Regions from separate parts of the Terribacillus sp. 7520-G genome, predicted to be linked through region 2. Evidence: riboswitches for the same ligand, from Rfam matches in the RefSeq annotation. Region 2 holds a riboswitch; the other holds the start of a gene.
What was found. Region 2 has a riboswitch for FMN ahead of CHH53_RS09915 (ECF transporter S component). Riboswitches for the same ligand answer to the same signal wherever they lie in the genome.

Region 1: it holds a riboswitch for FMN, as region 2 does, so the genes downstream of both, ribE (riboflavin synthase) here and CHH53_RS09915 (ECF transporter S component) in region 2, are expected to answer to the same signal.

What each region holds. Positions count from the first base shown of each region.
Region 1 covers NZ_NQFP01000046.1:35,621-42,995, reverse strand. The annotation lists gene CHH53_RS15530 (permease prefix domain 1-containing protein) at 1-211, opposite strand, end outside; gene CHH53_RS15525 (PadR family transcriptional regulator) at 211-534, opposite strand; gene CHH53_RS15520 (P-loop NTPase family protein) at 656-1,180, opposite strand; gene ribH (6,7-dimethyl-8-ribityllumazine synthase) at 1,406-1,870, opposite strand; partial or broken gene ribB (3,4-dihydroxy-2-butanone-4-phosphate synthase) at 1,957-2,568, opposite strand; gene ribE (riboflavin synthase) at 2,580-3,227, opposite strand; FMN riboswitch at 3,526-3,666, opposite strand; gene CHH53_RS15500 (ArsR/SmtB family transcription factor) at 3,824-4,444, shown strand; gene CHH53_RS15495 (MFS transporter) at 4,447-5,715, shown strand; gene CHH53_RS15490 (VanZ family protein) at 5,716-6,288, opposite strand; gene argF (ornithine carbamoyltransferase) at 6,437-7,375, opposite strand, start outside.
Region 2 covers NZ_NQFP01000024.1:112,126-119,500, forward strand. The annotation lists gene CHH53_RS09905 (thioredoxin family protein) at 1-82, opposite strand, end outside; gene CHH53_RS09910 (M20/M25/M40 family metallo-hydrolase) at 194-1,252, shown strand; FMN riboswitch at 1,310-1,457, shown strand; gene CHH53_RS09915 (ECF transporter S component) at 1,636-2,214, shown strand; gene CHH53_RS09920 (TraR/DksA C4-type zinc finger protein) at 2,410-2,790, opposite strand; gene CHH53_RS09925 (PaaI family thioesterase) at 2,806-3,192, opposite strand; gene CHH53_RS09930 (1,4-dihydroxy-2-naphthoate polyprenyltransferase) at 3,284-4,231, opposite strand; gene CHH53_RS09935 (isochorismate synthase) at 4,443-5,798, shown strand; gene menD (2-succinyl-5-enolpyruvyl-6-hydroxy-3-cyclohexene-1-carboxylic-acid synthase) at 5,795-7,375, shown strand, end outside.

The sequences.
Region 1 (7,375 bases), on a different contig from region 2:
GCTGGAGAAGGAATTCCTTTTTCACTTCCGATAAATTACCGAAATCGACGATTGCCTTATTGACTGCATCCTCTTCCGTTTTTCCTTCGAGCATGAAATCAGCCGCTTTCTCTTCCAGCGAATCCTTTATTTCTTCCTTTAACGTCACTACCTGTTCGGTCTCTGGCAGATCGGAAAACTGTTCCTCTACATACGTACTGATCTTTTGCATCAAACACCCTCCATGAATATATCGATTAATTGTTTCGCTTCTTTCCATTCTTTTGCCGCTTCATGCAAATACGCCTTCCCAAGTGTCGTGATCGTATAATACTTACGCTTGCCTCCATGTGATTTTTCCCCTTGGTAGGACTCTATCAGTTCACGGCGCTCCAGCCGCTGGAAAACAGCATAAAGCGTCGCTTCCTTGATCTGGAATGCATCGTGCGTCCAAGCTGCTATGTCTTTCGAAATCTGATAGCCATATTTATCCCCGTCCATCAGCAGACGAAGGATGATGGAATCCAGATGCCCTCGAATCGTATCACTCCGAATTTGGTATCCCTTCCTTCCAAATTACTCTGTCTGATAAAGTAATCATAATCAAAATTACTCTGCGTGTCAAAGTAATATTCCAAAAACAAAAGCAGACTATTCAGCCTGCTTCAAAATGACTCTAATCACAACGCAAATATTCGATTACATCTGCTTTATTTTCAGCGACAATCACTTTATGTCCATCATTAACAAATCTGTCCAAGATGCAAGGCTTGGCCGTACGTTCAAAATAACGATTCCATTTGAACATATTCAGGAAGATACGCAAAGTTGGTTTATAATTGGCTGATTCCAAACCTGCTTTCTGGCGCAGATAACGCTTGATGATCCGCAGCTGCCTCACCTTATATCCCGGCTCCAGCAGGATGATTACATCCGCATGATGCAGGCTGTCCTCCACCCAATCATCTGTATGCACTCCTTCGATGATCCACGCAGCCGCTCTGGTGATCTCTTTCAGGATCTCCCGCTTTTCAGTGTCGGCACGGCGTCTGTCGCCCTCTGCATTGCGCTCCCAAACAACATTATCCAGCTCGTAGTGAGCAGCATCCAACAGGGCCGACAAATCCCTGGCAAGCGTCGTTTTGCCGCTGCCGACAGAACCGATGATATGTATTTTCTTTGCCCTATAATTCGTGTTCATGCGACGATACTCCCTTGCGTACTCTGTTCAATACTATTATCAATCAGGATGAGATGGTCCACTTCTTCCTTTTCTTCCTCCAATCCAATCCATGGATCAAATGATAATGTTGGTTTCGTTACCTCGCCCGTTAATTCATATCGTATTTATGACCACCCACTAAAATATACGATATTTTCAGAATATAAAAAAGAAGCAGGGGAAATCCCCTGCTTCTCACTTAGATTAGATCAATTTTAGCAAATTAGCCATCTCAATCGCAGAAACGGCTGCTTCAGCCCCTTTATTGCCTGCTTTCGTACCTGCTCGTTCGATAGCCTGCTCAATCGTATTCGTTGTCAGCACCCCGAAGATAATCGGGATTCCTGCCTTATCGGCAGCACTTGCGACACCTTTTGCGACTTCATTGCTGACATAATCGAAATGTGGTGTAGAACCTTTGATAACAGTCCCCAATGTGATGACAGCATCATATTTCCCACCCTGGGCAAGTTTATTGGCCGCAAGGGGGATTTCAAATGCACCCGGGACCCATGCCACATCCACATTCGCTTCATCGACACCATGACGCTTCAGGGTATCGATGGCGCCGCTTAATAATTTACTGGTGATGAACTCATTGAATCTCCCTACAACAATACCAATCTTCAAATCTGTGCCTACTACATTTCCTTCCAGTACGTTAACCATATGAATACTCCTTTGTATATGGACAATCCAGTCCCATTTTTTAGTTATCTATTTCTTAATCGATGCTGATGACTGGTTTAACTTTTTACCTTGTTTTCATGCAGCTGTCGATATGCAATCAAATCTGCAATCGTGATAATGGGCAGCTTGTGTTTTTCAGCCAGCTTTTCAAGTTCCGGCATGCGAGCCATTGTCCCATCGTCATTCATGATTTCACAAATATAACCAGCTTCAGCTGTGCCGGCCAATGCAGCCAAGTCAACAGCTGCTTCGGTATGACCAGGACGCTCCAGGACTCCGTTCGGTTTGGCAATCAGCGGAAAGATATGTCCCGGTCGCTGGAAATCAGTCGGTAAGCTGGCTGCATCAGCCAGCTTACCGATTGTATGGGCACGCTCGAATGCGCTGATACCAGTAGTGGAATCGATATGATCGATGCTGACAGTAAATGCTGTTCCATGCGGGTCCGTATTTTCACTTACCATCGGGGGCAAATCCAATCTTTCAGCAATTTCCCGGGAAATAGGTGCACATATCAGACCTTTTCCGACAGAAGCCATGAAATTTACCGTTTCAGGACTTGCAAATGCTGCCAAGGCCATTAAATCCCCTTCATTCTCCCTTTTCTCATCATCTGTGATGATGATGGCTTTACCGCTTTTCAAATGGTCGAGCGCATTGGCTATTGTCGTTTTCATTCGTTTCCCTCCTAATCCATGAATCCGTTCTGTGCCAATGTTTCTGTCGTAATGCCAGCAGACCGGGGACTTTTTTGATATTCCATAAGCCGTTCCATGTATTTGGCCAGCTGGTCAAATTCAAGATTCACTTGATCGCCGGCTATTTTATCCCCTAAAATCGTCGCCTTCCTTGTCTCAGGAATAAGCGAAATGGTAAACAAATCATCCTTCACATCAAACACAGTCAATGACACACCATCAACGGAAATCGATCCTTTTTTCATTAAATACTGCAGACCTTCCGTGACGCCAATATCAATATAACGTGCATTCGACTCTTCCCGGATAGCTAGGATAGTGCCCGTCGTATTGACGTGACCGCTCACGAAATGGCCGCCCAGTCTGCCGCTCGGCTGAAGTGCTGGTTCCAAGTTCACTGCATCTGCACTGCGTACATTCGATAAAGAACTGTCGCGGAACGTTTCTGGCATCACATCGACCTGGAAAGCATGCGATGTAAAGCTAGTGACTGTGAGACAGACACCGTTAACCGCTATACTGTCTCCGATATGCATATCTTTGGTCAGTTTCTCGCTGGCAATGGTAAGCTGCATCGCCTTTTCCTGTTGATTGACAGCAATCATGCTGCCTACTTCCTGGATGATTCCAGTAAACACAATTCTTCCTCCTATCCTTCTAATCTTCCATAGATACTACGAATGGGAATATTACCGTCTCGGGGCAATGTGACGGTTGATCGGGGTATGGAGATGCCATCGAACATGTAACATCTCATCACTAAATTTTTTAGATGTCGAAATAAGAGAAGCAAGTTTAATCTTGTCTCTTTCATCACTATCCTTCATATAAAAAGCCCCAGAATCAAAAATTCTGGGGCTCAGGAATTCAAAAGTATAGCGAAACAAGCTATCGTCAATAGACGAAAAGCATTTTTGGCGTGTGGATAGCACGCTCGTTTCCTCTTTCCCATCCAGACTATACTGTCGGCTTTGGAATCTCACCAAATCCACCGTTGTAAAAACGGGTCACGGACTGAAGACAGCTGTGCTGCCTATCACCGCCGGTCGGGAATTTCACCCTGCCCCAAGAGAAAACCTATTCGACTGCTTTTACCTTAACATATTTTTTATCTTCTTGTACAGCAGGAAAAAAGTCTGAAAACTGAGTTGACAATATGTGGAACAATCGCTAAACTAAATCCGTAAAATAAAGTTGACCGTTCAAAATAAATTTACCGAAAGGAGTTTTCAAAATGAAACAGGCAATGGCATTGACGACCCTTGAGCAGCTCAAAGCAATTAGTGATCCGCTTCGCGCCGAAATGATGATGAAGCTAGTCGAAACATCTTATACTGGCCAGCAGCTGGCTGTCCTGTTGGAAACAAGCAGACCAAAGATCCATTATCATCTGAAAGAGTTGGAGAAAAACGGGTTGATCGAGGTGATCCGCACCGAAGAGAAGCATGGAATTATACAGAAATTCTATCGAGCCGCTGCAAGAGGCTTTTTTCCCTCGGAAAATCTGCTTCCTTATGCAGAAGAACTCAGCGAATCGACGAGGCAGCTATATATACAAATGACCAATAAGACACGTTCAGCGGTTCTAGCCGCACCAGAATCCTCGTTTGCCAAAATTGCCGGCTCCACTGACCCGAAAGACTGGGACGCCATCGGCAGCATATGGGAAGTAAGTGCAACCGAAGCTGATTTCAAAGAATTCATCCAGGGCTTAGCCGGCTTGATGCAAACACTGCGTGAAAAGAGTGAAGCTGCAGAGAACGACCCGGATGGCAAGCTCTATCATTTCTCCGCCTTCGGTTTTGAAATCGATACACCATCGTTTGATCAAATTGAACTGGAAGAGGAGGACTGAGGATGTTCTCCATTTTAAAACAGCGGAATTACGGTCTGCTTTTCTCGGGGAGGATTGTCACCAATATCGGGGACAGTATTTATTTCATCGCCGCAATGTGGCTCGTTTATGACTTAAGCGGCAGCGCATTCTATTCGGGTCTTGCTGGATTCCTGACACAAATACCGAATATATTGCAGTTCCTGATCGGCCCGCTGGTCGACCGCTGGCCGATACGCCGGACGCTAGTATGGACCCAGGCACTCCAAGCCGTGCTCATCCTGCTGATTCCGCTCGCAGCTTGGCAGGGTTTTCTAACTGTTACACTGGTGCTCCTACTCATGCCTCTATTGGCTTGTATCGATGCATTCGCATATCCTACCGAAACAAAAGCATTGCCCCTTGTACTGAAAAAAGAAGAACTGCCTGCCGGCAATGCATTATTTTCCTTCGCCTATCAAGGCGTCGATTTAATTTTCCATGCCATTGCAGGGGTGCTGCTTGCCTTTTTTGGAGCAACATTATTATTCATCATCGACTCGTTCACCTTTTGCATTGCATTTCTTTTATTCAGCTTCATTAAAATTCCGCATCAAAAAGCACAGACTGCTATGTCTGGCACTGCTCGTTCAGCTATTCATTCTTACCTCACGGAATTGAAAGAGGGACTCAAGATATTATTCACGACCATTTTGGCTGCTGCACTGTTTGGGGCAGTATTATGCAACCTGGCTATTGGTGCAGCCATGGCTGTGATGCCGGCATTCGCAGACGAACGGCAAGGAGCTGCTGTATATGGTTTGTATTTGGCTTCTATGTCTTGCGGGGCCTTGATAGGAGCGCTATCAGCAGCCTCTTTCAGCAAACTTCCCATCGGCAAAGCGACAATCTTCACCATGTCCTTAGCTGCTGCAATATGGGCAGCTGCCGCCTTTGTGCCATGGACTTGGCTGAGTGTGATTCTATTCGGGCTCGCTTGGATGCCTGTCGGCTGTATCAATGTCACATTTGCCACGATGTTACAGACGTTACTGCCTGTTTCCATGATCGGAAGAGTAACAAGTGCAAGCGCAAGCTTCAGCACGATTGCCACTCCGCTTGGATCATTGACCGGTGGATATGCGGCCACACATATTCCCGTCACTTGGGTCTTTTGCGCTACTGGTACCGGCCTAGCCTTGCTTTCCATAACATGGCTACTGTATCCAAAATTGCGCAAGCTGGGACCGCTGGCTTCCCTTTCTCCCGAATTACTGGGATTCAAAGAACATGCCCAGCAGGAATCAAGCTGATCACTGCTTGTCCTTTTTCAATAATGGACGCAGTGCAACCCAATAGAATGCATAGCCCAGCATAGCTCCCAATACATTCAGGATGACATCATCGATATCGACAGAGCGATAATTATAACCGACAAAATAATTGAGCAGACCTTGTGTCGATTCGATTGCCGTACTGAACACCAATCCGCAGAGCACGACGACAAAGAACGATCTGATCCGGCGAATGAGCAAAGGCAGATAAAAGCCGAGCGGTACGAATAAGAGTATATTGCCTCCTAGATTTTTAAGTGCCAGCCCGTAACCGAAGCCATCGATTTGTGTGGTATGCCAGATTTGCATGATGGAAGCGAGTGGAGATGTATTCCAGCGGTAGCTTGTTTCCAGCTGCTGATTCTCTTCGATGAGGTTCTGATCCACAGGCAACGGGAAGAATGTAAGACAAATGACGGCAATCACATAAATGGCAAAGGATGCCATCAATAAATGCTGTTTCTTGGTAATACCGAACGTCTGATGAAACGGAATGATGGACAATAGATAAACAAACGCCAGGAAAATAGCCGGCGCTACGTAAGTTAACATAGTAATTACTCTCTCCTGTTTGCTAGAAGTCCCTTACGTAGAGTAAGTGGACATATACCCTTTAGTCTACATGATTTTTCCTATATTGTGAACGCATAGACGCAGAAAAGAAACCGCCTTTTTATTGGCGGTTTCTTTGTCATTCCCTTTATTTCCCCATGACAGCAAGCATAAGTGCTTTTTGGGCATGTAATCGGTTTTCGGCTTCCTGGAAGACGGCCGATTGCGGACCGTCAATGACAGCAGCAGTGACTTCTTCTCCCCGATGTGCAGGCAAGCAGTGCAAGAAGATGGCATCGGCAGCTGCTGAATCCATGAGTGCTTCATTCACCTGATAGCCTTGGAAAGCCGCAAGCCTCGCTTGTGTCTCCTGTTCCTGTCCCATGCTGGTCCAGACATCTGTATAAATGACATCCGCTCCGGCGCAGGCGACTTCCGGACTCTCCGTAATAAGCAGGAATCCCGGATCATTGCTGATCGCTTTTGCCTTCTTCACAATTTCTGGCAGCGGCTGATAACCGGCAGGGGATGCAATCCGGATTTGCATACCTGTTTTTGCAGCAGCAATCATCAAGCTGTTGGCTACATTGTTGGCATCTCCGATATAGGCAAGCTTCACGCCTTCCAATGTTCCTTTATATTCCAAAATCGTCTGCATATCAGCCAATGCTTGACAGGGATGGAACAAATCTGTCAAACCGTTGATCACCGGAATCTCGGCATGGGCTGCCAGCTCCTCGACCATCTTATGTGAATTGGCACGGATCATGATTGCATCCAGGTAGCCGGACAGCACCTTGGCAGTATCTGCAACCGGCTCGCCGCGGCCGAGCTGCAGGTCTTTCGCATTCAGGTACAGCCCCATACCGCCAAGCTGGTAGATGCCGGTTTCGAATGAAACTCGTGTCCGTGTGGAAGATTTCTCAAAAATCATCCCCAGGGTTTTCCCATTCAGCGGCTGGATCAGCTCGCCTTTTTGTTGCTGACCTTTCAGCTCAGACGCCAAGTCCAGCACATAAAGAATCTCTTCCTTCGTCAAATCCTGCAGGGATAAGAGGCTTTTTCCTGCCAGGGATTGCTCTTGTGT
Region 2 (7,375 bases):
TATTTTCTTTATGTGTTTGCATGGAGTCCAGATATGCATCGATATGGATCCCTTTATCAAACCATTCATTCAATGTCGTCATTTGTTTCATCCTTTCTGATGTTTAGTTTACCCGACCAATCGTCCAAACTAAACAAATAAGCTTCTGTTTATGCTACAGTGTAATAAGACTACATAAAAAGGCGGAATGGATATGCAACTAGATAATCAGGATTTTTTGATGGAGCTGCTGCGGACAGCTTCACCGTCCAGCTTTGAGATGGAAATACAGAAAAAATGGATCAAAGAATATGCACCATTTGCGGATGAAATGCGAACAGATGCGTCAGGCAATGCTATCGCAGTCATCAATCCGGAAGCGAAATTCAAAGTGCTGCTTGCCGGGCATTGTGATGAAATCGCGATGGTGGTAACGGGAATCGATGAAAATGGCTTCCTCCGTATTGACGAAATGGGACGTTTTAATGCAAAAGCAGCACTTGGTATGACTGTACAGGTGCTTGGATATGGTAAGACGATACCGGGTGTCGTCGGCGTGAATGCGATGCATCTTGGAGGAATGAAGGGCGATTTCGAGCTGCCGGATCTATATATAGATTGCGGTGCCAAATCCAAGCAGGAAATCGAGCAATATGTGCAGGTCGGGGATTTGATCGTGTATCAGCGTCAGCCGTCTGTATTGATGGATCGTTATTTGACAGGACGGGGACTGGATAACCGTACTGGTTCTTTCATTGTCGGGGAAGTCATCCGCCGGCTTAAGGAAGAGAAGCTGGATGTCGGTGTATATGCAGCCAGTACCGTGAATGAAGAAACGAATATGGGGGGTGCATACTTCGCTGCAGCCGGTATTCAGCCGGATTTGGCGATTGCCTGTGATGTGACGTTCGCTACCGACCATCCAGGAGTGAACCGTCGGAAGGTAGTCGAAGTCAGCTTGGATGGAGGTCCTGTATTGGCCAAGGGAGCTCCGATCAATCGCAAGGCGAATCTCCTGCTGGAGCAAGCAGCGAAAGAGCTCGGCATTCAGCTGCAATACGAATTGACGCCGCGCATCACTGGCACGGACGCAGATAAGATGCGTTATTCGGGCAGGGGTGTATCGACGGCGCTTGTCTCCTTGCCGCTTCGCTATATGCATTCCCCGGTAGAAACAGTCAGCCTGCAGGTCATCCAGCAGGAAATCGATCTCTTGGTAAAATTCCTGACAAACCTATCTGGTGAAGAAAGCCTGAATCCATTGGACCTGTGAGCATAAGGGTTGCAAATGTATGGAAAGCAGGTATAATATAATGACAAACTAAATCGATTCTATCTTCGGGGCAGGGTGCAATTCCCGACCGACGGTGACAGCAGCGGGAGCTGCTGAAGTCCGTGACCCGCAGGACGATTGTTCTGCGGCTGATCCGGTGCAATTCCGGGACCGACAGTGAAAGTCTGGATGGGAGAAGATACGAAGCAGAAGACGGATGCCGTACTGGCCATCCTTGTTTCCATGTGAGAAACGTCTTCTTGCTTATTTGCGTATATGCCAAGCCCCTGAGCGCCATGCTCCGGGGCTTTTTGACGTAAATAAGCTGCTTCCCCTTCATCAAGAGTTAGAATCGATAAACAAGATGAAGGAGGAGAACGATCATGCGTTCATCCAAGTTGACTAAAACAATCACTTTTGCTTTATTGGGAGCGATCAGCATGGTACTTATGCTGCTTAATTTCCCGCTTCCGATTCTGCCGGCTTATTTGAAGATCGACTTCAGTGAAATACCGGTATTGATAGCGGCCTTGCTGTTTTCACCGCTGGCAGGTGTAGCTGTCGAAGCAATCAAGAACTTATTGTATCTTATTTTCACAGGAGCCGGGGATCCGGTAGGTGTCGCAGCCAACTTCCTGGCAGGCATGCTATTCGTCATGCCGGTTGCATACTTCTATCATAAATTCAGGGCAGGCAAAAAAACACTCATCTCCGGATTGGCTACCGGTACTGTTGCCATGGCAGTCGGGATGAGTGTGCTGAATTATTTTGTTGTCCTGCCGCTATATAGCATTTTCTTGGGCTCTCCGGTCATGAGTGCCGATGCGAAGTGGGCAGCGGTCATTGCTGGCATCCTTCCTTTCAACCTTGTGAAAGGCATTGTCATAGCGATTGTCTTTGTTCCGCTATTCGCGAAATTGAAGCCTTGGTTCGCCAAGCGCAAACGAACAGCAGCAGCCTAAAAGCTCCCCCAAAGAGGGGGAGCTTTTACCATGATGTAAAACAGTTATTGCAAAGACCGGCAGTCCGTGCTACAATAACCAAGCGATGAGCTGAATTGCATAAGTCGGTAAAGCACGTCTTTGACACGTGTGGATGTGGCCGCACGGCTTTACACGCCGCAATTAACAAAGGCACCCTGCGAGGGTGCCTTTTTCTTATGGCCTTCTTTCTTCTATTTCTTCCTGTTCCTCCACGAGCAGCCGGGCCGTCGGCTCCGCCTCCAGCCGTTCCTCAGGGATGGGCTTGCCGGATTTTTCGCTCAACCCATAAGTGCCTTCCTCGATGCGATCCAGTGCATCCTCGATGTCACGTAAACGCTCCCGCGCTGATTCTTTGAGCGTTTGTGCTGTCTCGCGATCATGCATCTCCGTCCCGAGATCGCCAGGGTGATTGACAACGGTCGACATTTCGCCGATGGAGTCAGTGGGGAATTCTTTGGCAGCATCATAGCTATCGTTCCCTTTGATCTGTTCTTCTGCTTCTTCCTTCATTGCAAGTAATTGTCTGCGGAAAGACGCCAATTTATCTTTATCCATTTAACTCATCTCCTTTTACTGCCGTTTCGTTTTCACTGCCAGGGTACAGCGTGCGATAGAGAGCAGGTTTTTGTTCTCATCCGAAATGCTGATTTGCCATACCATGGTCGATTTTCCGATATGGATCGGTGCTGCAACAGCGGTCACGATTCCGGATCGGACACTATGCATGTGGTTTGCATTGATCTCCAGACCGAACACGGCCTGTGTGGCTGGGTCTGCATGCAGATTGCCGCCGATGCTTGCTGCTGTTTCAGCCAATGCAACAGTGGCACCTCCGTGCAAAAAACCCATAGGCTGTCGATTATGCGGCCCTACTGGCATTTCCATGACAACTTGATCTTTGTTTGCCTTCACCACCCGCATTTGCAGCTGCTCCATTAAAGTGTTTGAGAAGTCCATGATAGTTACCTGCTTTCTGTATGTAATGTATTTCCCGTACTGGATTGTATTAAACCTATATAAAAGAGCGGGCTGTGTGCCCGCTCTCCGCTCAGAATGAAAATGGTACGAACTGCTGGATCAGCAAAGCGATCACGAGCAAAAGACCATAAATCGTATTTGTTTGTCCTGTAGCCTTCATTGCAGGCATCATCTCAAGCGGTTTTGTCTTTCCGATGAAGCCTCGGTAAGCATCGCGGGCTTTCTTGATACTTAACAATGTAATGACAGCCCAAATCGGAAGCAGTCCCACTGCGATGAATACCGCAGTGATCAAATAACTGATGATGAACCAGATACCAAGGAAGGTAACGCCTTTTTTGCGGCCGAGCAAGACTGGTACAGTCCGTCTGCCATTTGCTTTATCCCCATCGTGATCACGTAAATTATTGGCAAAGTTGATGCATGCAATAAAGATGGTGACCGGTATGCTGATCAATACGACACTGCCGGTAAGTGTATCCGTCTGGATATAGTACGTAATACAGATGATGATGGCACCCATGAAAACACCGGATGTCAATTCGCCGAATGGTGTATAGGAAATCGGATAAGGACCGCCTGTGTATAGGTATCCGCAAAGCATGCATGCGAGACCGATCAATGCGATATACCAGCTGGACTCCATGCAGATATAAACACCCAGCAGCATGCTGATGGCATAAAATGTCAACGCAAGTGCCAGGACGGTTTTCGGCTTGATTCCATCCCGTACGATTGTACCGCCGATTCCGACAGACTGCTCATCATCAAGTCCGCGGACAAAATCATAATATTCATTGAACATATTCGTCGCACACTGGATCAGGATGCAGGCAAGCAGCATGGCTCCAAAAAGCAGCCAGTCGATTTTGCCATCCAATGCAGCGAGCGCCGTTCCGATGAAGACAGGAACGAACGAAGCAGTCAATGTATGAGGACGCATCAGACGCCACCAGATTTGGAAGCCTTCGCGCTCATTAAGTGCTTGTCGCACATTATCGTTTCCGATCGATTGCATAATACTTTCTCTCCTTAAAAATGCAGGGCATTATATCATATTAATTTTAGGGAAACAAAGATAGCCTGTCAATGTTATTACTTACTTAAAATAAGTTAATAAGTGCTCCTCCTTGTTAATCGGCGAAAAAGGGAATAGAATAGGGAAGGACATCCAAAATGAACGTATACGTACTTAAATTGTCCTTGCCGTAATGTGGAGGTCGGAAAACATGATTCAACAATATAAGATAGATTTCGAATCTTTTCTTCGTAAAGCTGCCGAGAAGCGGCAGCAGCAAATACTGGTCAGCTGGACTGAGAAAGTCGGAGCGATAGATCCTCTCCGTTTCTTTGCCAATGCCGCTTCTTTGGAGGGGCATCGTAATTTCTGGCACAGCCAAAAAGATGACTTCTGCTTGGTTGGTGCCGGCCCGACAGTGATGGATATGCGCGCAGCCGATGAATGGGAGCATGCCATGGAAAGTGCAGTAGTTCACAATCTTTCTTCGGAAGCAGGGACAGGTCCGGTCGCTTTCAGCGGAATCAACTTTCAAAAAGAGCGAAAGCGCGAATTGTGGCAGGATTTCCCGGATGCGCAATATCGTATACCTGCTTTTACTTTGACCAAAACGAAGACGGATTATTATCTAACCATCAACCAGCTGGTAGATGGTTCGACTATAGAGAGCCGAATAACGGCTATCCTTGATCAATTGGAGCAGCTGTTTGCAGAAGATGCCATTCCAGCTGTCCGAAAAGAGCTTGTCAGCAAAGAGCTGCTGGAACCGGAAGCTTGGAAGCGGTTAGTAAAAGAAGCAACGGACACAATAAAATCGACTGAACTGGATAAAGTCGTGCTGGCACGCGGGATGAAATTGGAATTCAATGAGAAAGTCCAGGCATCTCATGTGCTCCGTAATTTGCTGGAAACACAAAAGGATAGTTTCATTTTTGCAGTGGAAAATGGCGCAGCTTGCTTCCTGGGAGCCACCCCTGAACGTCTTGTGCGGGTCCAGTCCGGCACATTGCATACTAGCTGTGTTGCCGGAACTGCGCCAAGAGGCAAAGACGAGTCGGAAGATCAGCTGATAGGGGAAGCTTTGCTGAACGATAGCAAGAATCGCGAAGAGCATCAATACGTCGTGAAGATGATTTCTGGTGTGATAAGTAAATATGCGAAAGATTTGCGCCTTCCTACCGGGCCGGAGTTATTGAAGCTCAGACAGCTCCAGCACTTGCATACACCTGTTTCTGCCAGGCTCCTTCCGGGGGCATCCTTGCAGCAGATCGTCCAGGAACTGCATCCGACTCCCGCTTTGGGGGGCCTTCCTAAGCGGGAAGCGCTTGATTTCATCGAAGGGAAAGAACCGCTCGAGCGAGGCTGGTACGGTGCACCGATCGGCTGGATGGACAGCTATCGCAATGGGGATACTGCCGTTGCCATCCGTTCGGGATTACTGAATGAGAAGCAGGCTGTTTTATTTGCGGGCTGCGGTGTCGTGAAGGATTCCGATCCGGAGATGGAATTCGAGGAAACTGCTATTAAGTTCCGTCCGATGCTGGAAGCTTTGGAGGTGTCAGAATGAGCCATATTGAAACATTGACCAAATATGTCGGGCATTTTGTGGATGCCCTTTGGCGCAGCGGTGTGGAGCAGGTCGTCATTTCACCGGGATCGCGTTCCACTCCGCTTGCCCTTTTGATGACGGAGCACCCCCATATGAAACACTGGGTGAATCTGGACGAGCGTTCTGCAGCATTTTTTGCACTTGGACTGGCGAAGGAAAGCCAAAAGCCGGTGGCGCTCGTCTGTACGTCCGGAACCGCGGCAGCCAATTACATGCCTGCGGTCGTTGAAGCTTTTCATAGTCGTATTCCCTTGATTTTATTGACCGCGGACAGACCGCATGAATTACGCGATGTAGGCGCGCCGCAGGCAATCAATCAGATTCAAATGTACGGCGGTTTCGTCAAGTGGTTCCATGAGATGATGCTGCCGGAAGCTAATCCGGCTGCGCTGCGATATGTACAGCAGCAAGCAGGCAGGGCAATGCAGCAGGCGATGGAGGGGAATCCAGGACCGGTGCATCTGAATTTTCCGTTCCGTGAGCCGCTTACCCCTGATTTTACAGTGGAAGACATATGGTCCACTGGAGAAGTGGCAGCCAAGCCATCATTATATGGTACGTCCCGCTTAGATGAGGTGGATGTACAGCATCTTGCGGAAATGCTCATGGCTGGTCGAAGGGGCTTGATCGTAGTCGGCCCTCAAGAGGATGCGGCACTTGCTGATGCAGTCATTCCATTAGCGGAGAAATGGCAGCTCCCAGTACTGGCGGATCCATTATCGCAATTGAGAAGCGGGGCACATGCCAAGGATGTCATCATCGAAACATATGATACAATCCTCAAATCAGCTTCCGTACGTGCGAAGCTGCAGCCGGATTTCATCATCCGATTCGGTGCGATGCCAGTATCCAAGCCGTACTTATTCCTGATGAAGGAATATAAGGGCAGCAACCATATCGTTGTCGAGAAACATGCCGGTTACCGTGAGCCTGTTGGGATGAATACACAGTTCGTATACAGCGATCCTGTGAAACTTTGCGAAGCATTGGCAGAGCTGCCTGGTCCCAAGCATGAAACGTGGCTTGTCAAATGGCAGGAAATGAACCGCATCGCGCGGCAGGTGCTGACTGATGACACAGAAAAGATGGAGCTGACAGAGGGGATAGCCGTACAGGACATTCTCAAGCAAACTCCTGATGATAGTAATGTGTTTGTTGGGAATAGCATGCCTATCCGTGATTTGGATAGCTTTTTCTTCACCACGGACAAGCACATCCAGCCATGGTGCAACCGCGGGACAAATGGGATCGATGGGGTTGTTTCCACAGCATTGGGTGTTGCGGCAAATGGTAAACGCACCACTCTCGTGATCGGGGACCTTTCTTTCTATCATGATATGAATGGGCTGATGGCAGGGCGGAATTACGGCCTTGACTTGACCGTTGTCGTCATCAATAACAACGGCGGAGGCATTTTCTCCTTCCTGCCGCAGGCGCAGGAAGCTGCTCATTTCGAGACGCTATTCGGCACACCGACTGACTTGGACTTCGCCCATGCGGCAGGTCTCTATCAGCTGCCATATACACTGGCGGCT